DNA from 3 places in the Pseudomonas sivasensis genome. Region 2 is predicted to be linked to each of the others. Evidence: predicted binding sites of a transcription regulator. Region 2 holds the regulator's gene; each other region holds the start of a gene.
The links. Region 2 encodes sigma-54, which starts transcription at its own class of promoters, with help from an activator protein. Its sites were predicted from a motif close to ANTGGCATNNANNTTGCTNT; they were not measured.
Positions count from the first base shown of each region.

Region 1 (10,697 bases), 2.5 Mb from region 2:
CAGCGCGGGCATCAAGGTCAAGTCGGTGGCTGAACTGGTCGAGAAACTGAAAAACGAAGCGAAGGTAATCTAACCATGACTATCTTGGTAATCGCAGAACACGACAACAAAGTGCTGGCCCCGGCCACGCTGAACACTGTTGCTGCTGCCGCCAAAATCGGTGGCGACATCCACGTGCTGGTAGCAGGCCAAGGCGCTGGCGCCGTGGCTGAAGCCGCTGCCAAAGTGGCTGGCGTGAGCAAAGTACTGCTGGCCGATAACGCCGCCTACGCTCACCAGCTGCCGGAAAACGTTGCTCCACTGGTTGCAGAGCTGGGCGCTGGCTACAGCCATATCCTGGCTGCCGCTACCTCCAACGGCAAAAACATCCTGCCACGCGTTGCCGCGCAGTTGGACGTTGACCAGATCTCCGAGATCATCTCGGTTGAAAGCGCCGACACCTTCAAGCGCCCGATCTACGCCGGTAACGCCATTGCCACCGTGCAATCGACTGCTGCCGTCAAAGTCATCACCGTGCGTGCCACCGGTTTCGATCCGGTTGCTGCTGATGGTGGTTCGGCTGCCGTTGAAGCCGTCTCCGCTGCCCACGACGCTGGCACTTCCAGCTTTGTTGGCGAAGAGCTGGCCAAGTCGGACCGTCCTGAGCTGACCGCTGCCAAGATCGTCGTATCCGGCGGTCGTGGCATGCAGAACGGTGACAACTTCAAGCACCTGTACGCCCTGGCCGACAAGCTGGGCGCTGCGGTTGGCGCTTCCCGCGCCGCCGTCGACGCAGGTTTCGTACCCAACGACATGCAGGTCGGCCAGACCGGCAAGATCGTGGCGCCACAGCTGTACATCGCCGTCGGTATCTCCGGCGCGATCCAGCACTTGGCCGGTATGAAAGACTCCAAAGTGATCGTTGCGATCAACAAGGACGAAGAAGCACCGATCTTCCAGGTGGCTGATTACGGCCTGGTGGCGGACTTGTTCGAAGCCGTACCTGAGTTGGAGAAGCTGGTCTAATCCAGCCGCTTCACTTATAAAGAGCCCGGTCTTGCGACCGGGCTTTTTTTTGTCCGGCCTTTTTGAATATCGGAGAAACCGCCATGGAACTGCGTCCCTGGGCACTATTGCTGGGCCTGTCGCTGCTGCCGAGCCTGACCTTGGCCGCTGGCAAATGTGAGCGCCTGGTGATCACCGGCAGCCCTGACGCACCGCCCTTGTTATGGCGCGACCCCCAAGACCCCACGCACCTGATCGGCGCCACCGCCGACGTGCTCCAGCAAGTGGCAAAGGACCTAGGGTTGAAGGTCGACCTGCTTTACGGCGGCAAGCGTTCCCAGGCCTTGGATGAGGTGCGCAGCGGCCGTATGGATATATTCGCCGACACGCCGCTAAACCTCGGCGAGCTGGAAAATCTTGATTACATCCACCCGGCGTTGGTGCAGACCGATTATCTCGTCTGGACGCGCAAAGACTCGGCACTGGTCTACACCACAGCTGCCGACCTGCACGGGCACAAGGGTGCAGTATCGGAGCGTTCCCGTTTTAGTGCCGGATTCGAAACCTTCGCCGGTGAGCAACTGACCTTACAGCGCCTGCCGACGTTGACTCCGGCGTTCCAGAAACTGCTGCTGGGGGAGGTGGAGTACGTGCTGGCGGGACGTTATTCCGCAATGGCCATGGCTCAGACACTGGGCATGAGCAACGACCTGATCGCCCGCGATGTTCCGATCGATCAGCCGGGGCTGTACCTGGCGATTTCCCACAACTCGGCCTGCAATGATCCGTGGTTGCGCGGACAGCTCACCAAAAAGATGACAGAATTGCCCGGGTCTGGTGTGACGGAAGCCGCGCTGCAGCGCAATCTGGAGCGTTGGAAAGCGCAATTGCAACAACCCGTCGGCACCCCAACAAAGTAGGGATTTTCAGTGACTCTTCGACCTTTTTTCGCGGCCCTCGCCGTTGTCGCTCTGGCGGGATGTGCGGCCGATCCTGCGCCGAATGAACAAATTCGCCTCACCCAGCAAGCCCTGGAGCAAGCCAACGCGGTGGGTGCCAGCGCCGATGAATCCCCTGAACTGAAGCTGGCCGAAGACAAATTCGCCCAGGCCAAGGCCGAAATGGCCGACCAATCCTACAAAGACGCGCGCATGCAGGCCGAACAGGCCGAGTTGGACGCGCGCCTGGCCGAAGCCCAGGTGCTGACTCGCAAGAGCCAGGAACAACTGAACGTGCTTAACACCCGCATCACGCGCCTGCGCAAGCAATTGCAGTTAGGGGAAGCCCAATGAGTCGGATGATCCGTGGAGTGGGTTTTACCGTGCTGCTGGGCAGTGCGGTGCTGGGCGGTTGCGCCAGTCACCCGAATGGCGAGCAAGCCTTGCAACAGGCCGGCAGCGACTTCCAGAAGGTCAAGGAAGACGCCAACGTGCTGCGCATCGCGCCTAAAGACGTGATTCGCGCCGGTGAATCCCTGGCGCGGGCTGACCGCTTGTCCAGCTACTGGGGCAGCGGCGCCGACGTGGTGCATTACGCCTACCTGAGCCAGCGCTACAGTGCCATCGCCCGTGAACACACCGAGCAGTCACTCAACGAGGAACGCGCCGCCAAGCTCGAACTGGAACGCCAGCGCCTGCAACTGGCCCTGCGTGAAAGCAAGCTGATCAGCGTGCAGCAACAGGGCAAATGGCTGGAAGAACAGATAGCCAGCCTGACCACCACCCAGACCGATCGTGGCCTGGTGATGACCTTGGGCGATGTGCTGTTCGATACCGGCGAAGCGGAGTTGAAGAACTCGGCCAACCGCACCGTGCTGAAAATCGTGCAGTTCCTGCAATTGAACCCCAAGCGCGTAGTGCGCATTGAGGGTTACGCCGACAACACCGGCGGCCAGCAGGAAAACCTCAAACTGTCCCGTGACCGCGCGCAATCGGTGGCCGATGTGTTGGTGGATCTGGGAATCGACGAAAAGCGTATCCAGGTCGAAGGCTATGGTGACCAATACCCGGTGGAAGCCAACGCCTCCGAACGAGGTCGCGCGCAGAACCGTCGGGTCGAGATTGTGTTTTCCGACGAGAAAGGCCAACTGGGCGCCGCTCGCTAAAGGCTTGCCCCGATCAAAACTGTGGGAGGGGGCTTGCCCCCGATGACGGAATATCAGTCACCGAAAAAGCTGACTGAACCACCGCTATCGGGAGCCAGACCCTCCCACAGTTGTTTCGTATACACCTGAAAATTCTATCCGCCACCCTTACAGTTTTTACTGTCACTCCCGCGCGCGCTCGACTATTGTGGCAACTGTCCCCGTACACTTTCAAACTGTGCCGGTATGTTTCACACAAAAATAAAATACCCGTGAAATCGAGTGCTGCGTCATGACCAATCTGTTGCTTTACCAACGTATCGCCCAGCAACTGGCTGAGGACATCCGACGCGGTGTCTATCAACCGGGTGAGCGCGTGCCCTCGGTGCGCAAGATGAGCTCCCAGCTCAATGTGAGCCACGCCACGGTATTGCAGGCTTACGCCAACCTGGAAGACCAGGGGCTGATCCGGGCGCGGCCGCAGTCCGGCTACTACGTGCACCAGACGCCAGCGCTCACGGCGCCGACACCGGACATCGCACGGGTCGAGCGCCCGGGGTTGGTTACGCGCAGCAGCATCATTCAGCAGGTTTTGGGCGAATCGCGCCGCGAAGGAGTGTTCCCGCTGGGCGCCGCCGTGCCGAGTGTCGACTACCTGCCGGTGCGGGCGCTGCACCAGCAGTTGGCCAAGGTCACGCGGTTCCAGAGCCCGCGCGCGTTCAGTTATATGTTCAGCCCAGGTTTCGAGCCGCTGCGCCGCCAAGTGGCGATCCGCATGCGCGATGCGGGCGTTGTAGTTGACCCGTCCGAAGTAGTCATCACCCACGGTTGTGTCGATGCATTGCAGATGTCTTTGCGCGTGCTGACGCGCCCCGGCGACTTGATCGCGGCTGAATCACCGACGTATTACGGCTTGCTGCAACTGGCCGACTTGCTGGGCCTTAAAGTCATTGAGATCCCCAGTGATCCGTCCACCGGCATGAGCCTGGAGGCCCTGCAACTGGCAGCCAACCAATGGTCGATCAAGGCCCTGGTGCTGACCACGCGCCTGAGCAACCCCTTGGGCGGCACCATGCCCGAGGAGCGGCAGAAACAGTTGCTGCGCCTGGCCTCGGATTTCGATATCCAGATTGTCGAGGACGATATCTACGGCGAGTTGATGTTCGAAATCGGTCGCACCAAGGCCCTCAAGGCCTACGACCGCCTGGACCGGGTGATCTATTGCTCAAGCTTCTCCAAGACGTTGTCGCCGGGTGTGCGTATCGGCTGGATGATCGCCGGTAAGTACCAGCAGGAAATTCAGCGCCTGCAAATGTTCAGCACCCACTCGGCGTGCAGCGTCACTCAGATGGGCGTGGCGGCGTACCTGGAGAACGGCGGCTACGACCGGCATCTGCGCCACATCCGCCAGGAATACCGCAAGAATCTCAGCGCCTTCCAACTGGCAGTGCAGCAGTATTTCCCCGAAGGCACCCAGATGACCCGTCCGACCGGTGGTTTTATCCTGTGGGTCAGTTTGCCCGGACGCGTCAATACCCAGGAACTGCACGTGCGCGCCCTGCAACAGGGCATCAGCATCGCGCCGGGGTTGATCTTCAGTAACACCGAGCAGTTCAACCACTGTATTCGCCTTAACTGCGGCACCCCGTGGAACCGCGAGGCAGAGCGGGCGCTGATGACGTTGGGGATGCTGGCCAGCCAGTTGTGTCAGGAAACCGCGGCAGGATTTTGAGGCGTTGAATGGGGACAACTCCGATAGCTGGCTAATCACCGCCCTTGTCATGGCGCGCACAACAAGCGAGCATATGGCCCTCTGCCGTTAATGCTGTAGGCGATATGACCTCGATTGTTCGTGCTGTTTTGGTGATTGGCCTGTTAAGCCTGTGCAACGTCAGCACAGTGCTGGCGGCGGCACCTGTGACTGAAAACAAGCCTGCTGCCACTACCGAGCAGAACGCTCCGGCAAAGAAACCAAGCCCCGCCAAGCAAGCCTCCGTTACGAAGAAACAAGCCGCCACGGCGAAAAAGCGTGCAGCGAAGGCGAAAAAGTCCAAGTCAGCCCAGGAAGTGGCACAGACCAAGCTGCCACCGGCACAGTTGGATCTGTCGCTGCCGTCGGACATGGTCAGGCACCTGCAGCCCCTCGGCACCATGCCCAAGCCCCAGAGCGTGCCGTTGCTGCCGCCGATGTTTGGCGAAAAGCCCACCGACAACAGTGCCTTCCAGATCAATGGACGTCTGCTCAGCAATGAGATGAAGCTACAACTGCGGAACGAAGAGCGCCGTGACGTGGAAGGTGCCGCGCTGGAATTCGAGTTCAAGCAATAAACGTTTCCTATAGACGTGACGCAGGCCAATGACCATCTGTCGCAGACTGGTCAGTCATGTTTTTTTTATGCGAAAAACCCCTGTTAGACCATTTTAAAACGGCTGTTTAAGGGCGTACTCTAGCCCGGCCATCCCTATTGAGTCGTCGAGGACCTGCTGGTCATGAATTGCCGTGAAGGCTGTGGCGCTTGCTGCATCGCTCCCTCCATCAGTTCGCCATTACCCGGAATGCCCCATGGCAAACCGGCGGGCGAACGCTGCCTGCACCTGTCGGTCGAACAGCTGTGCCAACTGTTCGGCCAACCGGAGCGCCCGGCGGTGTGCAGTGATTTCAAGGCGGATATCGATGTCTGCGGCACTGATCAGGCCGATGCGATACGGTTGATCGGCTGGTGGGAGCAGATGACGGCGGCTTGATGGGCTTTACTATCGGAACTTCAACAATAAGGAATACAACAATGGGTTCGCTGAAACGAATGGCTGTGCTGTGCGGGTTTACGGTGTTGTTCGCTGCCACTGCCCAGGCTGAGGATTGGCAAGTCGCGAAGGATGAGGACGGTATCAAGATTTCCCTGAGCGAAATCGCCGGCTCCAAGTACAAGGCGTATCGCGGTGTGACCGTGATCAAGGCCCCCGTGGCCAAGATCCAGGCCCTGCAGGAAGATGTGGCAGGCGCCTGCTCATGGATTCATGAGTGTAAATCCCAGAAGTTGGTGGACAGGAAAGGCGATGAGGCCTGGACCTACACCCAGTTCAAGGCGCCGTTCCCGGTGACCGATCGCGATTCGTATATCCATGTCACCACCACCAAGGACGCCGATGGCAGCGTGACCCGCAAGTTGCAGGGCGTGCCTACCTACAAGCCTGAAGAGAAAGGTTACGTGCGTGTTGCCCAGGTTGAGGGTTTCTGGAAGCTGGTGCCTAAAGGCGCCAATGAAACCGAAGTCACTTATCAGGTTCACACCGAGCCAGGCGGCAGCGTGCCTTCGTGGTTGGCGAACAAGTTTGTGGTGGACGCGCCGTTCAACACTTTGAAAGCCTTGAAAGAACACGCTGAAAAATAAGTGCAGTTGATCAGGTGTCTCCGGACTTGAGCGGAACGTTTTCCGAGCCCTCAAGGTCCAGATAGTTGTAAGCCCAAACACGGGTTTTATCGAGGAGGCACCGATGCAAAAGTGGCAGATTACCTTCGTTGATGATCACGGCGTCCAGTCCGTGGAGCAGTTCACCTGCGACCAAAAGCCCAGCCTCGAAGATGCGGCACACATGATTCGCAACAAGTTGGTCCCCGTCGCAGCAGAACTCGACCTCAATGACCTGGAGGGCCGCAAGCCCGAGCCTACGGTCAAGATCCTGAAAGACCAGAACAGTATCCAGATCCTCGATATCTCGCCCGCCGTCTGAACATTCCCGCTATGCCATCCATGCGCCTCTGGTGGAGGTGATAGCTTCGCGCTACTCTGCAAGTGAGATCAGCGAATGAATCGCTAAGGTCTGGTCTTGTCAGCTACATGCTTGTTTTCCTGCGGTGATGTTATTGCCGTGGTGCCCGCGCCAGCAGCGCGCGGGGCTTTGGGAAGCACGGAAAGTCTATCCATCAGTTTGAGGAGGACGTTTCATGAGCACAGCCTATCAAGAAGACATCAGCACCAACGTTCTGCGCCGCATGAAAGAGGGCGGCTTCGACTTTTCACGCTTCCACCCCATCGAGTTCTACGCCATTTTCCCGGATGAGGAACGGGCGCGCAGGGCTGCGGGTGAGTTTCGTGGAGAATCACTGAATGCCCAGGTCAGCGCGCGCGACGATGGCGCCTGGTACCTGGAACTGAGCAAAATCATGTTCGCCACCTACGACGGCATAGGAGACTTCGAGCAGGACTTTGAGGCGGTGGTCGAGCCGCTGGGCGGGATCATTGAAGGATGGGGCGTCAAGCAGGAGGTGCGTGGGTTACCCATGTAGCGCAATTGTATGAGTAACGCAGCGTATCGGCTGACCTTAGGGTCGGCCGATTTTGTATGGGTTGCGAGAAAATTCCTGGAACTTGCGCTGCCTTTTCGTGCACCAAAAAAAAAGCCATCCTAAAAGGATGGCTGAAAGGGAAGACCTTAGGAGTCAGTCAGTACACGAGCTGTCACGGTACCGAGTGTGCAAGGGGTAAAGCTGTAGGAAAGATCCTGTTCAGCTGATGGAGGCGATTATCCGCACCCTTCGTCGGGCAGTGAAATCAACTCTGGCTATGCTGTTGATAGTCAAAGCCTGCATTGCGATGAAGCGTGCAGCAATGCGACGGGCGTTCTGCGCACCAGGACGGTGCGATCAGCGCTGCGCTTTTATTTAACTCACTGATTTTTAAGTGTTTATGCCGCTGGCACGGGCCTTGCGATGGTTCTTGCGTCCGGGTGACAAGGAGTACGGCATGATCCGCACTTATTACGACGAAATGTACGATGGCGCGGGGCAGGTCCGCCCCCATTACCGCGAGTTCGCCCGCTGGTTAGCCGAGACCCCTGCAGAACTGCTGGCCCAGCGCCGGCGTGAAGCCGATTTGCTGTTTCATCGCGCCGGTATCACCTTCACGCTTTATGGCGACGAGCAGGGCACCGAACGCCTCATTCCTTTCGACACCATCCCCCGCAGTATCCCCGCCAGTGAGTGGCGAATTGTGGAGCGCGGCTGTATCCAAAGGGTCAAGGCGCTGAACATGTTCCTTGCCGACCTGTACCACGAGCAACGCATCATCAAGGCTGGGATCATCCCCGCCGAACAGGTGTTGGCTAACGAGCAATACCAGTTGGCGATGCAGGGTTTGGACCTGCATCGCGACCTGTATTCCCACGTCTCCGGGGTCGACCTCGTACGCGATGGCGACGGCACTTACTACGTGCTTGAAGACAACCTGCGCACACCGAGCGGCGTGAGCTACATGCTCGAAGACCGCAAGATGATGATGCGCCTGTTCCCCGAACTGTTCGCCGCCCAGCGCATCGCGCCCATCGACCACTATCCCAACCTGTTGCTCGACACCCTTAAAAGCTCCAGTCCTTTGGATAACCCCAGCGTGGTGGTGCTGACGCCAGGGCGCTTCAACAGCGCGTTCTTTGAACACGCGTTCCTTGCCCGGGAAATGGGTGTGGAACTGGTGGAGGGCGCCGATCTGTTCGTACGTGATGACCGCGTCTTCATGCGCACCACCGACGGACCTAAGGCGGTGGACGTGATCTACCGCCGTCTCGATGACGCGTTCCTCGACCCGCTGGCCTTCAACCCGGATTCCATGCTCGGTGTGCCGGGCCTACTGGCGGCCTATCGCTCCGGCAACGTGGTGCTGGCCAACGCCATCGGCACCGGGGTGGCGGATGACAAGTCGGTGTATCCCTTCGTTACCGAGATGATCCGTTTCTATCTGGATGAAGAACCGATCCTAAAGAACGTTCCTACCTTTCAATGCCGTAAGCCTGACGAATTGTCCCACGTACTGGCCAACCTGCCGGACCTAGTGGTCAAGGAAACCCAAGGCTCCGGCGGCTACGGGATGTTGGTGGGGCCGGCGTCCACGGCGGCTGAAATCGAAGCGTTCCGGGCGCGAATCAAAGCCAAGCCTCATGCCTATATCGCACAGCCGACCCTGTGTTTATCCACCTGCCCGACCTTTGTCGAAAACGGTATCGCCCCGCGCCACATCGACCTGCGCCCGTTTGTGCTGTCCGGCAAGGAAACCCGTGTGGTGCCGGGTGGCTTGACCCGTGTGGCGCTGCGCGAAGGTTCGCTGGTGGTCAACTCGTCCCAGGGCGGCGGCACCAAAGACACCTGGGTGGTTGAGGACTGAATGCCATGTTGAGTAGAACTGCCTCGGATTTGTATTGGATGTCGCGCTATCTGGAGCGTGCGGAAAACCTCGCGCGCATGCTCGATGTCAGTTATTCGCTGTCGCTGATGCCCCAGGATGGGCGTGGCGATGGCCTGCATGAATTAGCCATGCCGCTGCTCATCACCGGCACCCTGGATGATTACCGCGAGCGCCACGGTGAATTGCATGCCGAACGCCTGCTGCACTTCTTTGCCCTGGACGCGGCCAACCCGGCGAGCATCTACAGTTGCCTCGGCTCGGCGCGGGCCAGCGCCCATGCGGTGCGTGGGCGAATTACCGCCGACATGTGGGAAAACATCAACGCCACTTGGTTGGATATTCGCGATATCGCTCAGCAAGGTCTCAGCCGCTACGGTATGAGTCGCTTCTGTGAGTGGGTTAAGGAACGCTCCCATCTGTTTCGAGGGGCGACCTACGGCACCATCATGCGCAACGATGCATTCCGTTTCATTCGTTTGGGCACCTTTATCGAACGCGCTGACAACACCCTGCGTTTGCTTGATGCGCGCTATGAAATGGCCGGCGACCGTGCTGAAGCCGTCACCGATGGCACGGCCCACGCCTACTATCAATGGAGTGCCTTGCTGCGGGCGTTGTCGTCGTTCGAGGCCTACACCGAGATCTATCGCGACGCCCCTGGCGCCCGGCAAGTCGCCGAATTATTGCTGTTACGCGCCGATGTGCCGCGCTCGCTGCGTGCCTGCAGTGAAGAAATCGACCAGATCCTTGCCAGCCTGCCCGGCCTCAACGGTCGACCGGCCCAGCGCTTGGCCGCCGAAATGGACGCGCGCCTGCGCTTTACCGCGATCGATGAAATCCTTGAGGAAGGCCTGCACGCCTGGCTGACCGACTTTATCCCCCTGGTCCGCCAATTGGGCGACGCCATCTACAGTTCCTACCTGGAGGCGGCATGAGACTCTCCATCAGCCACGAAACCACCTACCACTACGAGGACCAGGTTCGCGCCAGCATCCAATACCTGCGCCTGACGCCCCATGACAGCGAGCGTCAGCACGTGCTCAGTTGGCAACTGGACCTGCCGCGCCCGGTGCGCGCCCAAGTGGACCCTTTCGGCAATATCCTGCACGTGTTGACTCTGGACGAACCCCATGACGCCATCATCATCGGCGCCCGTGGCCAAGTGGATATCGACGAATTACGCGAAGCCGAGCATGAGAGCCAGTCGGCGTTTCCGTTCCTGCGTTGCACGCGCCTGACTGAACCGGATGACGCCTTGCGTGGCTTTGCCGCACAGCATTGTCGTCAGCGTCGTGATCGCACCGCGCTGATCGATCTGATGCACGCGCTCAACCAAGCGATGGTCTACACGCCAGGCGCTACTGAGATCGACACCTGCGCTGCCGAGGCCTTCGCTGGGGCTGCGGGCGTGTGCCAGGACCACACCCACGCGTTCCTGGCCTGCGCACGCAGCC
Region 1 is NZ_CP090029.1:4,759,430-4,770,126, reverse strand. It holds gene LRO94_RS21515 (electron transfer flavoprotein subunit beta/FixA family protein) at 1-73, shown strand, start outside; gene LRO94_RS21510 (electron transfer flavoprotein subunit alpha/FixB family protein) at 76-1,005, shown strand; gene LRO94_RS21505 (substrate-binding periplasmic protein) at 1,089-1,904, shown strand; gene LRO94_RS21500 (DUF4398 domain-containing protein) at 1,914-2,276, shown strand; gene LRO94_RS21495 (OmpA family protein) at 2,273-3,088, shown strand; gene LRO94_RS21490 (aminotransferase-like domain-containing protein) at 3,360-4,799, shown strand; gene LRO94_RS21485 (translation initiation factor 2) at 4,904-5,395, shown strand; gene LRO94_RS21480 (YkgJ family cysteine cluster protein) at 5,558-5,812, shown strand; gene LRO94_RS21475 (START domain-containing protein) at 5,854-6,459, shown strand; gene LRO94_RS21470 (hypothetical protein) at 6,563-6,799, shown strand; gene LRO94_RS21465 (ribonuclease E inhibitor RraB) at 7,014-7,355, shown strand; gene LRO94_RS21460 (circularly permuted type 2 ATP-grasp protein) at 7,813-9,222, shown strand; gene LRO94_RS21455 (alpha-E domain-containing protein) at 9,228-10,178, shown strand; gene LRO94_RS21450 (transglutaminase family protein) at 10,175-10,697, shown strand, end outside.
Region 1: the regulator sigma-54 is predicted to act here: its motif matches at 7,761-7,780, upstream of LRO94_RS21460 (circularly permuted type 2 ATP-grasp protein).

Region 2 (10,697 bases):
CGCCGGACAGTTCGTCGGGCATCAGATCAATTGCGCCACGGAGGCCGACGGCCTGCAATTTCAGCAATACAATGTCGCGAATCATTTCATCGGACAGCTGGGTATGCACCCGCAGCGGAAACGCTACGTTCTCGAACACATCGAGGTCGGTGAACAGCGCACCGCTCTGGAACAGCACGCCCATATGCTTGCGCGCATCGAACAGATCACTGCGCGACAGCGTAGGCAGGTTTTGGCCATTGACCCACACTTCGCCGGCGCTGGGACGCAATTGCATGCCCATCAACCGCAACAGCGTGGTCTTGCCGCAACCGGACGGCCCCATGATGCCCGTGACCTTGCCACGGGGAATGCGAATATCGACGTTATTGAAGATGCTGCGCGTCCCGCGCTTGAAGGTCAGTCCCTTCAGCTCGACCGCGTAGGCGTTATCGGCACTCATCTAAACTCCTTGGGATGCAGCCTCTCACTCAGACACCACGCATGCGACAAACGTTTGCAACGGCGACGCATATAGATAGCCACATGGGCTGGGCGGACCGAACTGGCGGCGAACTATATCACTGCTGGTACAAGGCGCCCAAGGCCGGAACAGCGCTAGTTCAGTTTGGGGACAGGGAAAAAACGTTGCCGACTGTGTGACTGAGGATCGATCTCAGTCCCCTGCTGAATAAAGCCTGACGAACTTGCGTGAGGGAATTGATCATTACCGCTATAATCGCCGACTTTTCGTCAGGCTATACGATTTCAGACATGAGCCAATCCAGCGACCTTATCCAATCCGCACAACGCACCATCCGCCTCGAAGTCGAAGCCGTAGAAGGCTTACTGGCCCATATCGACGCAGATTTCGTACGCGCCTGCGAGATGATTCTGGCCAGCAAGGGCCGCGTTGTCGTGGTCGGCATGGGCAAATCGGGCCACGTCGGCAACAAGATCGCCGCCACCCTGGCGAGCACCGGGACCACGGCGTTTTTCGTGCATCCGGCGGAGGCGAGCCACGGCGACATGGGCATGATCACCAAAGATGACATCATCCTGGCGCTGTCCAACTCCGGTACCACCAACGAAATCGTGACCCTGCTGCCGCTGATCAAGCGCCTTGGCATCCAGATGATCAGCGTCACCGGCAACCCGGAGTCGACGCTGGCCAAGGCTGCCGATGTTAACCTGAACGTTCACGTCGCCCACGAAGCCTGCCCGCTGAATCTGGCACCGACCTCCTCCACTACCGCTGCCTTGGTTATGGGCGACGCTCTGGCCGTTGCACTGCTTGAAGCTCGCGGGTTCACCGCTGAAGACTTCGCGTTCTCCCACCCGGGTGGCGCGCTGGGCCGCCGCCTACTGCTGAAAGTGGAAAACGTTATGCATTCAGGCGATGAATTGCCCCACGTCCAGCGCGGCACTTTACTGAAGGACGCGCTGATGGAAATGACTCGCAAGGGCCTGGGCATGACCGTGATCCTTGAAGCTGATGGCCGCCTGGCTGGGGTCTTCACCGACGGCGACCTGCGCCGCACCCTGGACCGCACCATCGATATCCACACTGCGACGATCGATGCAGTGATGACGCCACACGGCAAGACCGCACGCCCTGAGATGCTGGCAGCCGAAGCATTGAAGATCATGGAAGACCACAAGATCGGCGCCCTGGTGGTTGTCGATAGCGACGACCACCCGGTTGGCGCCCTGAACATGCACGACTTGCTGCGTGCGGGAGTGATGTAAATGACCAGCGACCTGTTGCAACGCGGCAAAAACATCAGACTGGCGATTTTCGACGTTGACGGCGTGCTGACCGATGGCCGCCTGTACTTCCTCGAAGACGGCAGCGAATTCAAGACGTTCAACACCCTCGACGGCCAAGGCATCAAGATGCTGATGGCTGCAGGCGTGCAAACCGCGATTATCAGCGGCCGAAAAACTCCCGTTGTGGAACGCCGCGCACAAAACCTGGGGATTCCTCACCTGTATCAGGGCCGCGAGGATAAACTGGTAGTTCTGGACGAGCTTCTTGGCCAACTCAACCTAAGCTATGAGCAGGTCGCCTACTTAGGCGATGATCTGCCCGACCTGCCGGTCATTCGTCGAGTAGGGCTTGGCATGGCCGTCGCCAATGCGGCGGCGTTTGTTCGCGAGCACGCCCATGGCATCACCTGCGCCCGTGGTGGCGAAGGTGCAGCACGCGAGTTCTGCGAACTGATCCTGCGAGCCCAAGGCAGCCTTGAAGCGGCCCACGCCGCCTACCTATAGAGCGTTTTATGCTGAGCAAAAAGATTCGCAACTTCCTGTTATTCGGGGTCATTGCCGCGCTGTTCCTCGCGGTGGGCTACTGGAATATCAGTCCGGGGCGCTTCCTCGACCAGCCTGTTGCGCAGGTCGACGAGGGGGCCATCGACTATTACGCCACCAATGCCTATAGCGTGCAGTTCCTGCCCGACGGCAAGCTGCAGTACGAAATGACGTCGGACAAAGTCGAGCACTTGAAGGCCACCGAAGTCACTCTGCTGACTAATCCGGACCTGAACCTGTACCGCGGCACCGAATTTCCGTGGCATGTCACCAGCAAGCGTGGTGAGGTGAACCCCGACGGCACCGAGGTAGAACTGATTGACTCGGTACGTGTTGCGCGCACGGACGCCAAAGCCCGTGACACGGTGATTACCAGCAGTCGCATGACCGTATTCCCGCAGAAGCAATATGCGCAGACCGAGCAAGACGTTAGAATCGACGGCGCTGGCGGTGTATCGACTGGCAAGGGAATGAAAGCGTATTTGAAAGAAAGCAGGATACACCTGCTATCGAACGTAAGAGGACAGTATGAGGCTCGTTAAAACTCTCCCTATTTTGCTCGGTTTGGGCGCAGCACTGGGAAGCGTGAGCGCCTGGGCTCTGCCGAACGATAGCCAGCAACCGATCCACATCTCGGCTGACGATGCGCAACTGGATGACAAGCAAGGTGTTGCCACCTATACCGGCGGCGTAATCATCACCCAAGGGTCGATGAAGATCACCGGTAATACCGTGACACTGACGCGTACCCAAGCCGGTGACATCGACGTCGTGACCTCAGTGGGCAACCTGGCTTACTTCGAACAGAAGCAGTCCGCTGCCGACACTGGCCCGATGAAGGGCTACGGCAAGACCATTCAGTATCACGCCCAGCAGAATCGCATTGTGCTGATCGACCAGGCCAAGGTGCTCAGCCCCGATGGCAACTCCACGGAAGGTGAAAAGATCACCTATGACACCGTGAAACAGATCGCTAACGCCGGTCGTGCCAATGGCAGCAAGGTCACCGCACCGCGCCCACGCATCGACATGGTTATCCAGCCGAAGAAGAAGGCCGAGTAATGGCAACCCTGAAAGCCCAGCATCTGGCCAAGGCCTATAAAAGCCGTCAGGTCGTGCGCGACGTCAGCCTGTCGATCGACAGCGGCCAGATCGTCGGCTTGCTCGGCCCCAACGGCGCAGGCAAGACCACATGCTTCTACATGATTGTTGGCCTGGTCCAGGCGGATCAGGGTCGCGTACTGATCGACGACCTGGATGTCAGCCACCAGCCAATGCACGGTCGTGCACGCGCGGGTATCGGCTATCTTCCTCAAGAAGCATCGATCTTCCGCAAACTGTCAGTTGCCGACAACATTATGGCCATCCTTGAAACTCGCAAGGAACTGGACCGTGACGGCCGCCGACAGGAGCTGGAAAGCCTGCTGCAGGAATTCCATATCAACCACATTCGCGACAACCTTGGCATGAGCCTGTCCGGTGGTGAGCGGCGTCGCGTGGAAATCGCCCGCGCCCTGGCCACTGCCCCCAAGTTCATTCTGCTGGACGAACCGTTTGCCGGCGTCGACCCTATCTCGGTTGGCGACATCAAGCAGATCATCCATCACCTCAAGGCCAAGGGTATCGGTGTACTGATCACCGATCACAACGTGCGTGAGACCCTCGATATCTGCGAAACCGCGTATATCGTCAACGATGGTCAACTGATCGCAGAAGGCGACTCCGCCACCATCCTGGCCAACGAACTGGTCAAGGAAGTGTATCTGGGTCACGAGTTTCGCCTGTAAAGCCGCCTGCACAAACAAGGCGGTGGCAGGTCGTTTGCCTGATGCGCGGGAGTCAATGAAAACCTCCGGTTTTTTATTGTTACCGCGCTCTAGGCAAAGCCCTCGATATCAGGCATATAATTTGCTTATGTTTGGCGCTCACGCGCCCTGTCGTGGATGGCGCGTTGCGCCGGCGAATAAGGTGTTAAGCCCCTGCCATGAAACCATCGCTAGTCCTAAGAATGGGCCAGCAGCTGACGATGACACCGCAGCTGCAACAGGCCATCCGCCTGCTCCAATTGTCGACCCTGGACCTGCAACAGGAAATCCAGGAGGCCCTGGAGTCTAATCCGATGCTCGAACGCCAGGAAGAAGGCGACGACTTCGATAATGCAGACCCGTTGGCCGACAACATCGAGCAAAAACCCAACGCAGACGTGCAGGAACCGTCCTACCAGGAAACCGCCCCTACGGTGGATAACCTTGAGGAAGGCGATTGGAACGAACGCATTCCCAACGAGCTTCCCGTAGACACTGCTTGGGAAGACGTCTACCAGACCAGCGCCAGCAGCCTGCCCAGCAACGACGATGATGAGTGGGACTTCACTACCCGCACGTCCGCCGGCGAAAGTCTGCAGAGCCATCTGTTGTGGCAACTGAACCTCGCACCGATGTCGGACACCGATCGCCTGATCGCCGTCACCCTGATCGATTGCATCAATAACCAAGGCTATCTGGACGAGACACTCGAAGAGATTCTTGAGGCCTTCGACCCCGAACTAGATATCGAACTGGACGAAATCGAAGCCGTCCTGCACCGCATCCAGCAATTTGAGCCCGCGGGTATTGGTGCGCGCACCCTTAGCGAATGCCTGCAGCTGCAACTGCGCCAGCTGCCCGCCAAGACCCCATGGCTCGCCGAGGCCCAGCGCCTGGTCACCGAATACATCGACCTGCTCGGCAGCCGCGATTACAGCCAACTGATGCGTCGCATGAAACTCAAGGAAGACGATCTGCGCCAGGTCATCGAGCTGGTGCAAAGCCTCAACCCGCGTCCCGGCTCGCAGATCGAGTCCAGCGAGGCCGAATACGTAGTTCCTGACGTGATCGTGCGCAAGGACAACGAGCGCTGGCTGGTGGAGCTTAACCAGGAGTCAGTGCCACGCCTGCGAGTCAACCCGCAATATGCAGGTTTCGTGCGACGCGCCGACACCAGCGCCGACAACACCTTCATGCGCAACCAGTTGCAGGAGGCGCGCTGGTTCATCAAGAGCCTGCAAAGCCGTAACGAAACCCTGATGAAAGTCGCCACGCAGATCGTCGAGCATCAGCGCGGCTTCCTGGAATACGGCGATGAAGCGATGAAGCCTTTGGTTCTGCACGATATCGCCGAAGCGGTAGGCATGCACGAGTCGACGATTTCCCGCGTTACCACGCAAAAATTCATGCATACCCCACGGGGTATTTATGAGTTGAAATACTTTTTCTCCAGCCATGTCAGCACCTCAGAAGGCGGCGAATGCTCGTCCACGGCAATCCGCGCAATCATCAAAAAACTGGTTGCCGCGGAAAATCAGAAAAAGCCGTTGAGTGACAGCAAGATCGCTGGTTTACTGGAGGCACAAGGCATTCAGGTCGCCCGTCGAACCGTCGCCAAGTACCGCGAATCCCTTGGGATCGCGCCTTCCAGCGAGCGTAAGCGTTTGATGTGACGGGCGGGCCACAGCGTTCCAGTGGCGGGTATTCCTACCCGCCGCTTTATGCACTGGCAACGAAGGAGAAGCTGTATGCAAGTCAACATCAGTGGACACCATGTAGAAGTCACCCCTCCCCTGCGCGAATATGTCGAGCAAAAGCTGAAAAAGCTTGAGGGTCATTTTGACAAGATCACCAATGTGCAAGTGATCATGAAGGTCGACAAGCTTCAGCAGAAAATCGAAGCGACCCTACAGATTCCCGGTGGCGAAGTAGTCGCCAACGCCGAGCATGAAGACATGTATGCATCAATCGATGCCTTGACTGACAAGCTCGACCGCCAACTTAAAAAGCATAAGGAAAAGCAGCAGAGCCTTCTTCAGGGCACAGGCCGCTAACACTCCCCACCCATGATTCGACTTGAAACCATCCTGACCCCCGGCCGTTCCCTCGTGAACGTGCCGGGCGGCAGCAAGAAGAAAGCCCTCGAACAAATTGCCAACCTGATCAGCAGCCAAGTGCCTGAACTGGAGATGCAAGATGTCTTCGAGGCTCTGATTGCTCGTGAAAAACTGGGTTCCACCGGTTTTGGTAACGGCATCGCCATTCCTCACTGTCGCCTCAAAGGCTGTGAGACACCTGTCAGCGCGCTGCTGCACTTGGACGCGCCTATCGATTTCGATGCCATTGATGGCGCCCCGGTCGACCTGCTGTTTGTTCTGTTGGTCCCACAGGCCGCCACCGATGCGCACTTGGAACTGCTTCGGCAGATCGCCAGCATGCTCGACCGCAAAGAAGTACGCGACAAACTGCGCAGTGCCGGCAGCAATGAGGCGCTGTACCAAGTTGTCCTGGATGAGCAAAACGGGCAGTAATCATGCGTTTGATCATCGTCAGCGGCCGCTCCGGCTCGGGTAAAAGTACCGCCCTCAACGTTCTTGAGGACAACGGCTTCTATTGCATCGATAACCTGCCGGCCGGCCTACTGCCGGAGTTGGCGGAACTCGCTCTGATCCACACCGAGCTGGCGCAACCTCTGGTTGCCGTTTCGATCGACGCCCGCAACCTACCCAGCCACCTCTCTCGGTTCCCGGAACTGTTGGAAGAAGTGCGCGCCAAGCATATTCATTGTGATGTGCTGTACCTGGACGCCGATGAAGAGACGCTGCTCAAACGCTTCTCCGAAACCCGTCGACGCCACCCCCTCAGCAGCCCTCACCGTTCTCTGGCTGAAGCCATCGAGGACGAAACCAAGTTGCTGGGGCCGATCATTGACCTCGCCGACCTTAAGATCAACACCACCGGCCTTAACCTTTACCAGCTGCGCGATGCCATCAAACTGCGCCTGCTGAATCAGCCGGAGCCTGGCACGGCGTTTCTCGTCGAGTCTTTTGGCTTCAAACGTGGCATGCCGGTGGATGCCGATCTGGTGTTCGACGTGCGCTGCCTGCCCAACCCCTACTGGAAGCCAGAGTTACGCGACCAATCAGGGCTGGACCTACCTGTGGCTGAGTACCTAGCCGCGCAGCCGGATGTGGAGGAGATGTTCCAGGACATTTCCAGCTATCTGCTCAAGTGGCTGCCGCGCTTTGCCGCGAGCAACCGGGCCTATGTCACTATTGCCATTGGATGCACCGGCGGTCATCACCGTTCGGTATACCTGACCGAGCGCTTGGGCCAAGCACTGCAACAAACCCTCAAGAACGTCCAGGTTCGCCACCGCGACCTTAGCTGAAAGGAACACCTGCGCGATGCCCGCTCTGGAAATTGAAATCATCAACAAGTTGGGCTTGCACGCCCGCGCCTCGGCCAAGTTTGTCGGAGTAGCCGGGCAGTTCCCCTGCCAGATCAGGGCTGGACGCACACCTGAAAGCATGGTCGACGGCAAAAGCATCATGGCGATGATGATGCTGGCGGCCGGCAAAGGCACCAAAATTCATTTGAAGACCGAAGGCGAGCAAGACCAGGAAGCGATGGAAGCTCTGGTGGCGTTGATCAACAACTACTTTGATGAGGGTGAGTAACCTCACCCTTTGACACAAACGTGAAGCCGCAACGGCTTCACCCCAATGCGGTATCCATCGCCATCATCAAGCAAAATCCAATGCAGAGCCCCAAGCTGGCGAGCTTTTCGTGGCCATTGCGCCGCGACTCCGGGATCACCTCATGGGTCACTACCAACAGCATCGCCCCGGCAGCCAGCGCCAGCCCCAAAGGCAACAACACCTCGGCCAGGCTCACCAGCCAAGCGCAGAGTACGGCAAACACCGGTTCCACCAAGCCTGAAGCAGCACCAATCAGGAATGCCTTGGCCCGCGACATCCCTGCCCCGGCCAACACCAACGCAATCACAAGACCTTCGGGCACATCCTGCAAGGCGATGCCCATGGCCAAGCTGTCGGCATCCGGCATGCCGCCGCCGGCAGAGACGCCAACCGCCATGCCTTCCGGAATGTTGTGAGCAATGATAGCGAACACGAATAGCCAGATGCGCGGCGGTATCACCGGTTTGTCCGGCGTGCCCACCAGCATTTCTGGACTCGCGCCGGAGACCTTGCGGTCAACCAGATACAGCCCGAACGCTCCCAACATAATGCCGAAACTGATCAGCCCGCTCGCGCCCCAGGACGTAAGCCCCAGGCTTTCTGCAGCAGCGATACCCGGTACCACCAGTGAAAAGGCGGTTGCAGCCAGCATCACGCCAGCCCCAAAGCCCAGCAAGGTATCGCTCACGGCCACCGGCATCCGCCGAATCACCAATACCGGAACCGCGCCCAGCGCAGTACCGAGCGCGCAGATCGCCCCGCCCTGCAAAGCACGCAGGATGCGCGGTTCAAGGTCCAGCCAGGCCAGCCCGTGGGCCACCAGCAATGCAGTACCTGCCAGTAGCAGTAGCGAGCCAAGCGCATAGCGAAACAGTCGCACGCTGCCGATCGCCAGTGTTTCAGTGCCCATAGTCGGCCTTAGATCTTGTTATAGAGGTAAATGTCAGGCCATAGCAGCCTGATAGCGTGCGGCAACTTCTGGCCAGTTAATAACACTGTAGAAGGCATTGATGTATTCCGGGCGGCGGTTCTGGTAGCGCAAATAGTAAGCATGCTCCCATACGTCCAGGCCGAGGATCGGCGTGTTGCCGTTCATCAGCGGGCTGTCTTGGTTACCGCTGCTTTCCACCACCAAGGTCTTTTGCGGCGTAACGCTCAGCCAAGCCCAGCCGCTGCCGAAGCGGGTCAATGCGGCTTTGGTGAAGGCCTCCTTGAAACTATCAAAACCTCCAACTTGCTCGTCAATTGCCTTGCCCAATGCGCCCTCTGGCTTACCGCCCCCTTGAGGTGACATCACCGCCCAGAACAGCGAGTGGTTAGCGTGACCGCCACCTTGGTTGATCACGGCTGCGCGAAGCTTTTCCGGTATTTGGTGCACGCTGGACACCAGTTTTTCCACCGGCCAGCCGGCGAACTCAGTGCCCTCGACGGCGGCATTAAGGTTGTTGATGTAGGTCTGGTGATGCTTGGTGTAGTGAATTTCCATGGTTTGCGCATCAATATGCGGCTCCAGGGCATCGTAGGCGTAAGGCAAGGCAGGCAAGGTATAGGTCATATCAATGTGCTCCGTATTGAGGCGTAGTCGGTTGCGCCGCAGTACCGCCCAGCAAGCGATGGGTGCGCGGGTACTCGCCGTGATCGCTGATGAAATTCAACAGTTCGACGTAAGTCTTGCTGCTCTGGCGCAGGGCCGCCTCCCGCAGCTGCGGGCTCAGGCGCGCGTCCTGCATGGTCTGCAGCAAGCGCTGGTGAATGGCGCAAAGGTATTCGGCGCTTTCCTCAGGCTGATTCAAGTGCAGATGCAGGTCCGCCAGGTTGTGATGGGAAATGACGCAAGCCGCCACTGCTTCGTCGGCATTCGCCCAGCGTTCGAACAACACCTGGGCCAAGGCCAGGGCTTGCAAATAGGCCTCGCGAGCGTCAACCAACTCGCCTTGCATAAAGCAGCGATTGGCCCGTTCGATCGTGCGCTTCCAGTGCTCCATGGTGAGCCTCCAAAGCAAAGTCGGTGATTAAACGCCGCCAGCCGTGAGCTTTTCCGGATCCAGCAGGATTTCCAGTTGGCTGCGCGGCAAGTCGGTGTGTTCAAGGGCGACATCAATCACTGGACGGCCTTGCTGATAGGCCTTCTTGGCGATTTCAGCAGCCTTTTGGTATCCAATGATCGGGTTGAGTGCAGTAACCAGTATCGGGTTGCGCGACAGTGCTTCCTTGAGCTTGGCTTCATTGACCTTGAAGCTGGCGATGGCTTTGTCCGCCAGCAGGCGGCTGGAGTTGGCCAGCAGTTCGAGGCTGCTGAGCAGGTTCTGGGCGATGATAGGCAGCATCACGTTCAGCTCGAAGTTGCCGGATTGGCCAGCGACGGTAATCACCGTGTCATTGCCAATGACTTGTGCAGCCACCATGGCAGTCGCTTCAGGGATTACAGGGTTGACCTTGCCGGGCATGATCGAAGACCCCGGCTGCAGGCCTTCCAGCTCGATCTCACCCAGGCCGGCAAGTGGACCGGAGTTCATCCAGCGCAGGTCATTGGCGATTTTCATCAGCGATACGGCGGTGGCTTTCAGTTGGCCGGACACCGCCACGGCTGTGTCCTGGGAACCAATCAGCGCAAACAGGTTTTTACCCGGAGTGAATTTCACATCCGTCAGGCTGCTTAGTTGCTGACTGAAACGCGCCGCGAATTCCGGATGGGCGTTGATCCCAGTGCCCACCGCCGTTCCGCCTTGCGCGAGGGCCTGCAGGCTTGGCAGCAAGTCCTGCAGATGACCGATATTGGCTTTGAGTTGCTGCGCCCAACCATCGAGTACCTGACTCATACGGACCGGCATGGCGTCCATCAGGTGCGTGCGGCCTGTCTTGATGAACGGGTGAACTTCTTTGGCTTTCTGCTCGATCA
Region 2 is NZ_CP090029.1:1,201,129-1,211,825, reverse strand. It holds gene LRO94_RS05355 (ATP-binding cassette domain-containing protein) at 1-442, opposite strand, end outside; gene LRO94_RS05350 (KpsF/GutQ family sugar-phosphate isomerase) at 754-1,728, shown strand; gene LRO94_RS05345 (KdsC family phosphatase) at 1,729-2,253, shown strand; gene lptC (LPS export ABC transporter periplasmic protein LptC) at 2,262-2,834, shown strand; gene lptA (lipopolysaccharide transport periplasmic protein LptA) at 2,821-3,354, shown strand; gene lptB (LPS export ABC transporter ATP-binding protein) at 3,354-4,079, shown strand; gene LRO94_RS05325 (RNA polymerase factor sigma-54) at 4,277-5,770, shown strand; gene hpf (ribosome hibernation-promoting factor, HPF/YfiA family) at 5,846-6,151, shown strand; gene ptsN (PTS IIA-like nitrogen regulatory protein PtsN) at 6,164-6,628, shown strand; gene rapZ (RNase adapter RapZ) at 6,631-7,488, shown strand; gene LRO94_RS05305 (HPr family phosphocarrier protein) at 7,505-7,777, shown strand; gene LRO94_RS05300 (ZIP family metal transporter) at 7,815-8,708, opposite strand; gene LRO94_RS05295 (superoxide dismutase) at 8,742-9,353, opposite strand; gene LRO94_RS05290 (hypothetical protein) at 9,355-9,783, opposite strand; gene LRO94_RS05285 (class II fumarate hydratase) at 9,811-10,697, opposite strand, start outside.

Region 3 (10,697 bases), 1.2 Mb from region 2:
CTCAAGCGCCGCACGATACGGGCGAGCCTCGCCGATTGCAAAGGATACCGATTTCATTACCGATGACGGTATGAAATATCCTCTGCCAGCGTAGCCCGCTTCACCTTCATGTCGGCAAACCCCCGCCGGACGGGTATTTCGGCGCATAGGCAAGCTGGCGGGTGGTCGGTATACTCGGGCGCAATTAATGCATATTCAAGGATTTCGCCATGAAGCGCCTGATCTCTTCCCTTGCTGCGCTCGTCGCGGTCGCTTGCCTCGTTAGTGCCTGTGGTCAAAAAGGCCCGCTGTACCTGCCCGATGACAGCAAAGACCCGAATGAACAGGCGCAATCGTCGCAAAAGCCATCCAAAGCGCATAAGCACGACACCTACGAATAAGGGAGCTCCATGGACGCTTTTAACTACCGGGACGGCGAGCTGTTCGCGGAAGGCGTGGCGCTGTCCGCGATTGCCCAGCGCTTTGGTACCCCGACGTACGTGTACTCACGCGCTCACATCGAAGCTCAATACCGCTCCTTCACCGACGCACTGGACGGCGTACCGCACTTGGTGTGCTACGCGGTCAAGGCAAACTCCAATCTGGGTGTACTGAATGTCCTGGCGCGTATGGGCGCTGGTTTTGACATCGTCTCCCGTGGCGAGCTGGAGCGAGTACTGGCAGCTGGTGGCCAGGCTGACAAGATCGTGTTCTCCGGCGTCGGCAAGAGCCGCGAAGACATGCGCCGTGCCCTGGAAGTCGGTGTGCATTGCTTCAACATCGAATCCACCGACGAGCTGGAGCGCCTGCAGGTCGTAGCCGCCGAAATGGGCGTACGCGCGCCGATCTCCCTGCGCGTCAACCCGGACGTCGATGCTGGCACCCACCCGTACATTTCCACCGGTCTCAAAGAGAACAAGTTCGGCATCGCCATTGCTGACGCCGAGGACGTGTATATCCGCGCCGCGCAGTTGCCGAACCTGGAAGTGCTGGGCGTCGACTGCCACATCGGTTCGCAACTGACCACTCTGCCGCCGTTCCTAGATGCCCTCGACCGCCTGCTGGCGCTGATTGATCGCCTGGGCGAATGCGGCATCTACCTGCACCACATCGACCTCGGTGGCGGCGTGGGCGTGCGGTATCGCGATGAAGAGCCGCCGCTGATTGCCGACTATATCCAGGCCGTGCGCGAGCGCATCGAAGGCCGCGACCTGACGCTGATGTTCGAGCCGGGCCGCTACATCGTCGCCAACGCCGGCGTGCTGCTGACCCAGGTCGAGTACCTCAAGCACACCGAGCACAAGGATTTCGCCATCGTCGACGCGGCGATGAACGACCTGATCCGCCCGGCGCTGTACCAGGCCTGGATGAATGTCACCGCTGTGACGCCTCGCGACAGCGAAGCTCGCGCCTATGACATCGTCGGCCCGATCTGCGAAACCGGCGACTTCCTCGCCAAGGATCGTCAGCTTGCGCTGGAGGAAGGCGATCTGCTGGCCGTGCATTCGGCCGGTGCCTACGGGTTTGTCATGAGTTCCAACTACAACACCCGCGGCCGTACCGCCGAGGTACTGGTGGACGGTGATCAAGCGTTTGAAGTGCGTCGCCGCGAGACGGTAGCCGAGTTGTATGCTGGCGAAAGCCTGCTGCCGGAGTAAGCCATGCTGCTGCGTTTTACCAAGATGCACGGGCTCGGCAATGATTTCATGGTCCTCGACCTGGTCAGCCAGCACGCGCACATCCTGCCCAAGCACGCTAAACAGTGGGGCGACCGGCATACAGGGATTGGCTTCGACCAATTGCTGATCGTCGAGGCGCCAAGCAACCCGGAGGTGGATTTCCGTTATCGGATCTTCAACTCCGACGGTTCCGAAGTGGAACAGTGCGGCAACGGTGCGCGCTGTTTCGCGCGTTTCGTGCTGGATAAGCGCCTGACCGCCAAGCGCCAGATCCGCGTCGAGACCAAGAGCGGCGTGATCGAGCTGGATATTCGCAGCGACGGCCAAATCAGCGTCAACATGGGCGCGCCGCGCTTGGTGCCAGCGGATATTCCGTTCCAGGCCAGCGAGCAGGCCACCAGCTACGCAGTCGATGTCGACGGCAAGATCGTCGACTTGGCGGCCGTCTCCATGGGCAACCCCCATGCCGTGTTGCGGGTCAACGACATCAATAATGCCCCCGTACATGAACTGGGGCCGAAGATCGAACACCACCCGCGCTTTCCGGCACGGGTCAACGTGGGTTTCCTGCAGGTGATCGACCGTTCCCGCGCGCAATTGCGTGTGTGGGAACGCGGCGCCGGCGAAACCCAGGCCTGCGGCACCGGTGCTTGCGCCGCTGCCGTGGCCGCGATCAGCCAGGGGTGGATGGATTCGCCGCTGCTGATCGACCTGCCCGGTGGACGCCTGTCCATCGAATGGGCAGGACCTGGCCACCCGGTGCTAATGACCGGGCCGGCCTCGCGTGTATACGAAGGACAGGTCCGTCTATGAGTGAGCCAAGCTAATGACCGATAAGCCTCAAGTACCCGCACCCGCAACCCCGAGCGAAAGTCTGGAGGCCGCTGCTGTCGCGGCGTACCTTGAGGCGAATCCGGATTTCTTCGTCGAGCACGAAGAACTGCTGCCGGCGCTGCGCATCCCCCACCAACGCGGCGACACCGTGTCGCTGGTGGAGCGACAGATGAAGATCCTGCGCGAGCGCAATATCGAGATGCGTCATAAGCTCTCGCACTTGATGGACGTCGCCCGCGACAACGACCGCCTGTTCGACAAAACCCGTCGCCTGATCCTTGCGCTGATGGACGCCACCAGCCTGGAAGAAACCGTGATCGCCGTGGAAGACAGCCTGCGCCAGGACTTCCAAGTGCCATTTGTCAGCCTGATCCTATTCAGCGATAACCCGATGCCTGTAGGCCGTTGGGTCAGCGGCAGCGACGCACAGACCGCGATTGGCGGCCTGTTGTCCGAGGGCAAGACCATCAGCGGCACCTTGCGCGAGCATGAGCTGGACTTCCTGTTTGGTCCCGAACAGCTCAAGGAGATCGGCTCCACAGCCGTGGTCGCCCTCAGCCATCAAGGCTTGCATGGCGTGCTGGCTATCGCCAGCCGTGATCCTGCGCACTACAAAAGCTCGGTGGGCACGCTGTTCCTGACCTATATCGCCGAAGTGTTGGGCCGCGTCCTGCCGCGCTTCACCACTGCCCTGCGCGCGGTGCGCTAGCCATGGAACGGCAACTGGACGCTTACTGCGCTCACCTGCGCAACGAGCGCCAGGTGTCGCCCCACACACTGGAAGCCTACCGGCGGGACTTGAACAAGGTCCTGGCCTACTGCGAAAAACAGCAGGTCACCAGTTGGAAGGCCTTGGATATCCAAAGCCTGCGCAGCCTGATCGCGCGCTTGCACCAGACGGGCCAATCCTCGCGCAGCCTGGCTCGCCTGCTGTCGGCTGTGCGCGGGCTCTATCACTACCTCAACCGCGAAGGCCTGTGCGACCACGACCCAGCCAACGGCCTGTCTCCGCCCAAGGGCGAACGGCGCCTGCCCAAGACCCTGGATACCGACCGCGCTTTGCAATTGCTTGATGGCGCCGTAGAGGATGACTTCCTGGCCCACCGCGACCAGGCGATCCTGGAGCTGTTCTATTCCTCGGGCCTGCGCCTGTCGGAACTCACTGGCCTGAACCTAGACCAATTGGACCTGGCAGACGGCCTGGTGCAAGTACTCGGCAAGGGCAGCAAAACCCGCGTGCTGCCGGTGGGCAGGAAGGCCCGCGAAGCCCTGCAACTCTGGCTTCCGCTGCGGGCGTTGGCCAACCCGGCGGACGACGCCGTGTTTATCAGCCAGCAAGGCCGGCGACTGGGGCCGCGGGCTATTCAGGTGCGGGTCAAAGCCGCCGGGGAGCGCGAACTGGGTCAAAACCTGCACCCGCATATGCTGCGGCACTCCTTTGCCAGCCATATGCTGGAATCGTCCCAGGATCTGCGCGCCGTGCAGGAGTTGCTGGGCCACTCCGATATCAAGACCACGCAGATCTACACCCATCTGGACTTCCAACACCTGGCAACGGTGTACGACAGCGCCCATCCACGGGCCAAACGCATCAAGGGCGGCGACTCATGAGTATCAAGCTGATCACCTTCGACCTGGACGACACACTCTGGGACAACGTACCCGTCATCATCAGCGCCGAGGCGTCGATGCGCGAATGGCTGGTCGTGCATGCCCCCAACGTCGGCGACCTGCCACTGGAGCATTTCGCCAGCCTGCGCCAACAGGTGCTGCAGCGTCATCCGGAGCTCAAACACCGCATCAGCGTGTTGCGCCACCGGGTGCTGATGCACGCCTTCGAGGAGGCCGGATATCCACAGCCGCAAGCCACGGAAATGGCAGACGTGTGCTTCGACGCGTTCATTCACGCCCGTCATCAGCTCACGCCCTTCCCTGAAGCCGAGCCGATGTTGCAAGCGCTGCGCCAGCACTTTCTGCTGGGCGTGATCACCAATGGCAATGCCGATGTGCAGCGTGTGGGCCTGGCTGACTACTTTCACTTTGCGCTGCGCGCTGAAGATATTGGTATTGCCAAGCCAGATGCGCGGCTGTTCCAGGAAGCGCTGCAACGCGGCGGAGTGGATGCCAGCGCAGCGGTGCATGTTGGCGACCATCCCGGGGACGACATTGCGGGGGCGCAGCAGGCGGGGCTGCGGGCCGTGTGGTTTAACCCCAGCGCCAAGGTGTGGGAGGGGGATAAACGCCCCGACGCGGAGATTCGTAGCCTTACGGAGCTGCCGGAATTACTCCGCAAGTGGCAGTAGTACTAGAGATCCCAATATGGGGATCACCACGAAGCTCAAATAAATCAGCAAGCATGAAAAAGCCCGCAGCGACGGCGGGCTTTTTCTTACAAGCAGGTGACTGACCTCAGATAGGTCGGCTGCCGTACTTGTTATCCGGCTTCTTGGGTGGGTCTGCCACCACGTTAGCCTCGACTTCCTGCACTCTGCCGCCTTTAGCGAGGAATTCTTCCATCGCACGGGCCAGAGCATCGCGCTCTTTGTTCTTGGCCTCAACGCTCGGCAATTCATCTACCGAAACAGCTGCCTTGGCTTTGCCTTTGGCCGCAGGGGCAGGCGCATCATCGCCACCATCGTCGTCCGCAACGTCTTCCGCTGCTGCTTCAAGACCTTCTTCGGTGTCGTCTTCGTCACCTACTTCGAGTTCGTCGTTTTCCAGATCATCGTCGCTCATGTTCTACCTCATGACTTGCGAAAAGCAGATTAGTTATAGCCCAGCTTCGCCCTCTGTCGAGGTCGCCAGGGAAAAATCAACATCCACTGGATAACCAGTGGCTTACGCCCCGTCACCGTGCAAGGTGGCGAGGACTTTACGAGCACCGCCATGATCACGGTGCTCGCCCAGATAAACACCTTGCCAGGTACCCATCGCCAAGCGGCCGGCCTTGACCGGCAAACTCAGCTGGCAGCCCAGGAGACTGGCCTTGAAGTGCGCCGGCAGATCATCCGGACCTTCGTCATTGTGTTCGAACCCGGCACGGCCTTGCGGCACCAGCAAGTTGAAAAAACGTTCGAAGTCACGGCGAACCGCCGGATCGGCATTCTCGTTGACGGTCAGAGAAGCCGAGGTGTGCTGCAACCACAGGTGTAACAGGCCCACACGACACGCCTTCAATTCAGGCAAGCCGGCAAGCAACTCATCGGTCACCAAGTGAAAGCCCCGGGGCTTGGCCCGCAGGGTAATCAGGGTCTGTTGCCACATAGAGTTCTCCGCCCATCGGCGCGCATTCTAGCGCGCTCTGGGAAAAAACAAAGTGCCGAATACGCCTACGTGCCTGTAAGACATTCGCACACTGAAAAGTGCCGTGTGCGGCCGATCACAAACTTTGCGCAAAAACCGGCACAGCGTCTTACGACTGACAAACGCCAGGCAAAAAAATGCCCGGCAAGCCGGGCATTTTTTTTACGCGCACTTACAAGTTGTAGCCGCGTTCGTTGTGTTGCGCCAGGTCGAGGCCGACAGCCTCTTCCTCTTCGGTAACACGCAGGCCAATGACCATATCGAGCACCTTGAGGATGACGTAGGTGACGATCGCCGTGTAGATCACGGTGAAGCCAACACCCTTGCACTGGATCCAGACTTGAGCCGCGATGTCAGTGACGGTGCCGAAGCCGCCCAAAGCAGGGGCTGCGAATACACCTGTGAGGATCGCACCGACGATGCCGCCGATACCGTGCACGCCGAATGCGTCCAGGGAGTCGTCGTAGCCCAGCTTACGCTTGAGGCTGGTCGCGCAGAAGAAGCAGACCACACCGGCCACCAGGCCGATTACCAGAGCGCCCATCGGGCCAACGGTGCCGGCGGCTGGTGTTACAGCTACCAGACCAGCGACTACGCCCGAGGCGATGCCCAGTGCACTTGGCTTGCCGTGAGTGATCCACTCGGCGAACATCCAGCCCAACGCCGCAGCAGCGGTAGCGATCTGAGTGACCAGCATCGCCATGCCAGCAGTGCCGTTGGCCGCAGCAGCGGAGCCGGCGTTGAAGCCGAACCAACCGATCCACAGCATTGCCGCGCCCACCAGGGTGTAACCCAAGTTGTGCGGTGCCATCGGGGTGGTAGGGAAGCCTTTACGCTTGCCGAGCACGATGCACGCCACCAGCCCAGCCACACCGGCGTTGATGTGCACCACGGTGCCGCCGGCAAAGTCCAGCACGCCCCAGTCCCACATCAGGCCGCCGTTGCCGCTCCAGACCATGTGCGCGATTGGCGCATAAACCAGGGTGAACCAGATGCCCATGAAGATCAGCATCGCAGAGAACTTCATACGCTCAGCGAAGGCACCGACGATCAGCGCCGGGGTGATGATGGCGAAGGTCATCTGGAAGGTGATGAACACCGCTTCCGGGAACAACGCCGCAGGCCCGGTGATGCTGGCTGGGGTCACACCCGCCAGGAACGCCTTGCCCATGCCGCCGAAGAAGGAATTGAAGTTGACCACACCCTGTTCCATACCGGTGGTATCGAACGCAATGCTGTAGCCGTAGACGACCCACAGGATGCTGATCAGGCCAGTGATGGCGAAGCACTGCATCATCACCGACAGAATATTTTTGGAGCGGACCATGCCGCCGTAGAACAGCGCCAGGCCGGGAATGGTCATGAACAGCACCAGTGCGGTGGCGGTCAGCATCCAGGCGGTGTCGCCAGAGTTGAGGACTGGAGCAGCCACTTCGTCTGCCGCCATGGCCAGGCTTGGCATTACGATGGACAACAGGGCTCCGAGCCCTGCGAATTTACGCAGAGTCATATTGTTTTCTCCTGGGGCGTTGGGGTTTGGCGGCTTAGATTGCGTCGGTATCGGTTTCGCCGGTACGGATGCGAATAGCCTGTTCCAGATTGACCACGAAGATCTTGCCGTCACCGATCTTGCCGGTGTTGGCGGCCTTGGTTATCGCTTCGATAACCCGGTCAAGATCCTTGTCGTCAATGGCGACATCAATCTTCACCTTCGGCAGGAAATCGACTACGTATTCCGCGCCGCGATACAGCTCGGTGTGACCCTTCTGCCGACCGAAGCCCTTGACCTCAGTAACGGTAATGCCCTGCACGCCGATCTCGGACAGCGACTCGCGTACATCGTCCAACTTGAACGGCTTGATGATGGCAGTGACTAGCTTCATGAAAACTCTCTCCCGAATTGGTGGACTTGCCCCAGGAAAACAAACCCGTCTCAAGTCTAAGCGCAGTGCCTGGCTTTGTAACGCATCGTCGCAAGGGCAGTTGCCTTCGCGACGCCAGCGAACCACTGGTGACGAAACCTGTACCCCTGATCCGTCGGCGCACTGCATTCGTCACAGCGACTGCATCAGTGCATGGGTCATGATCGTCTAAGCAGAAACCTTGCCAGCTCCGTAAAAATCACTGAAATCAGTCCTTTGCCCACTTAACCTCACCCACAGGACTATTTGGCAGCTGCAATGCGCACGAAAACAGTGCGCCGTCGCACAGCCCGATGCGCGAAAAGCGTGCGCTGCAGGCCGCGAAAAAGACTATAGACGCTGCGTGATACACTGCCCGCCAACAGTTTCCGGAATATTTCCCATGCTCGCGCCCAAAGACCTACTCGACGCCCTGAGCGGCCACGCCTCTCGCCTGTTCAGCGGCGAAACCCCTCTGCCCCGCAATGAAATCGAAAGCCAGTTCAAGGCCTTGCTGCAAAGCGGTTTCAGCAAGCTCGACCTGGTGAGCCGGGAAGAGTTTGATAGCCAAATGGTGGTGCTGGCCCGCACGCGTGCGCGGCTGGAGAGCCTGGAGGCGAAGGTGGCTGAACTGGAAGCGCGGCTAACCCCAACGGCCGAGTAACTGACGCAACGAGGCCAAAATGTGGGAGGGGGCTTGCTCCCGATGGCGATGGGTCAGTGACATATTTATCAACTGACCCACTGCTATCGGGGGCAAGCCCCCTCCCACATTTGTTCTGCGTCGTTCTCTGGATACGTTCTGTAAAACCTCCCTCCCTCGCTAGCCCCACCGCTCGTCTACCCTTGAAAAACCCGCAGGAAGCGGCCTCTCTTTCAAGGAACGAGCATGTCCCTCGCCATCGTCCACAGCCGCGCCCAGATCGGCGTAGAAGCCCCAGCCGTCACCGTCGAAGTGCACATGGCCAACGGTCTCCCGTCCCTCACGCTGGTGGGCCTTCCCGAAACCGCCGTCAAGGAAAGCAAGGACCGAGTACGCAGCGCCATCCTCAACTCCGCCCTGCAATACCCCTCCCGCCGCATCACGCTCAACCTCGCGCCCGCCGACCTGCCCAAGGACGGCGGGCGTTTTGATTTGGCGATTGCCTTAGGGATCCTCGCCGCCAGTGTGCAGGTGCCAGCGTTGATGCTCGATGACATTGAATGCCTGGGTGAGTTGGCGTTGTCCGGCGAAGTGCGTGCGGTCAAAGGTGTGTTGCCAGCCGCTTTGGCGGCGCGCAAGGCTGGGCGCACCGTGATAGTGCCGCGGGCGAATGCAGAGGAAGCTTGCCTGGCGTCGGGGCTGAAGGTGATTGCCGTGGATCACTTGCTGCAGGTCGTGGCGCACCTCAACGGACAAGTGCCGATTGAGCCCTATAAATCCGATGGTTTGTTGTACCTGAACAAGCCCTACCCGGATTTGAGCGAAGTGCAAGGCCAACTCTCCGCCAAGCGGGCGTTGTTGATTGCAGCAGCGGGCGCACATAACCTTCTGTTCAGCGGGCCACCGGGCACCGGCAAGACCTTGCTTGCCAGCCGCTTGCCCGGTTTGCTGCCTCCGCTGAGCGAGCAGGAGGCCCTGGAAGTGGCGGCAATTCAGTCGGTGGTCAGCCTCGCACCGCTGAGCCATTGGCCGCACCGGCCGTTTCGCCAGCCGCACCACTCTGCGTCAGGGCCCGCGTTGGTGGGTGGTGGATCGAAACCGCAGCCTGGGGAAATCACCATGGCTCATCATGGCGTGCTTTTCCTGGATGAGTTACCGGAGTTTGATCGCAAGGTGCTGGAGGTTTTGCGTGAGCCATTGGAGTCAGGGCATATCGTGATTTCCCGCGCCCGCGACCGTGTGAGTTTCCCAGCGCGTTTTCAACTGGTGGCAGCGATGAACCCCTGCCCTTGCGGGTATATGGGCGAACCCACTGGGCGTTGTCGCTGTACACCGGAGCAGGTCCAGCGGTATCGCAATAAACTGTCTGGACCGTTACTGGATCGGATTGACTTGCACCTCACCGTGGCGCGGGAAACAACTGCGCTGAATCCAACCCAGCAGGTTGGAGATACGACGGCAACGGCCTCAGCCCAGGTGGCCGAGGCTCGGGAGCGCCAGCAACAGCGCCAAGGCTGTGCCAACGCCTTTCTTGATCTGCCGAGGCTGCGTGAGCACTGCCAACTTTTGAAAGCCGACGAAGGCTGGCTGGAAAGCGCCTGCGAGCGACTGACATTGTCGCTGCGTGCGGCTCATCGGCTGCTCAAAGTGTCACGCACGTTGGCGGACCTGGATCAGGTGGATGCCATCACGCGGGACCACTTGAAGGAGGCCTTGCAGTACCGCCCGGCCTCCCTCAATTGAGCCTCAGCGAAAGCGATCCACCTCATGACGCAAGCCCGCCGCCAACGTCTCGAGCTCCTTAGCCGTAATCGCCAGGTTCGACACCACTTCCCGCTGCTCGCTGTTGGCCAGTGCGATGCTCTGCAAGTTGCTGCTGAGCAATGTCGCGGTGCTGCTCTGCTCCTGAGTCGCCGTGGTAATCGCCGCGAACTGCTGACCGGCCGAACGGCTCTGCTCGTCGATACGTGCCAGGGCCGACGCCACGTCGGCGTTGCGCGACAGGCCTTCCTGCATCAACGTGTTGCCGTGCTCCATGGTGCTGATGGCGTTGCCGGTTTCCCGCTGAATGCTCTGGATCATCCCGGAAATTTCATCGGTGGCTTCGCGGGTACGCGAGGCCAGGTTACGCACTTCGTCAGCAACCACGGCAAACCCACGGCCCTGTTCACCTGCGCGAGCAGCCTCGATGGCGGCGTTCAGCGCCAGCAGGTTGGTCTGTTCGGCGATGGAGGTGATCACACCGACGATGCCGCCGATTTCCTGAGAGCGCTGGCCCAGGGTATTGATCACCGTGGCCGTGCTATTCAGCGCGGTCGCGATATGTTCCAGCGACGACGACGCCTCCTGCATCGAGGT
Region 3 is NZ_CP090029.1:6,084,991-6,095,687, forward strand. It holds gene lptM (LPS translocon maturation chaperone LptM) at 210-380, shown strand; gene lysA (diaminopimelate decarboxylase) at 390-1,637, shown strand; gene dapF (diaminopimelate epimerase) at 1,641-2,471, shown strand; gene LRO94_RS27800 (DUF484 family protein) at 2,485-3,201, shown strand; gene xerC (tyrosine recombinase XerC) at 3,204-4,103, shown strand; gene LRO94_RS27810 (HAD family hydrolase) at 4,100-4,795, shown strand; gene sutA (transcriptional regulator SutA) at 4,902-5,228, opposite strand; gene LRO94_RS27820 (secondary thiamine-phosphate synthase enzyme YjbQ) at 5,331-5,756, opposite strand; gene LRO94_RS27825 (ammonium transporter) at 5,968-7,305, opposite strand; gene glnK (P-II family nitrogen regulator) at 7,340-7,678, opposite strand; gene LRO94_RS27835 (accessory factor UbiK family protein) at 8,100-8,360, shown strand; gene LRO94_RS27840 (YifB family Mg chelatase-like AAA ATPase) at 8,586-10,082, shown strand; gene LRO94_RS27845 (methyl-accepting chemotaxis protein) at 10,086-10,697, opposite strand, start outside.
Region 3: the regulator sigma-54 is predicted to act here: its motif matches at 7,887-7,906, upstream of glnK (P-II family nitrogen regulator).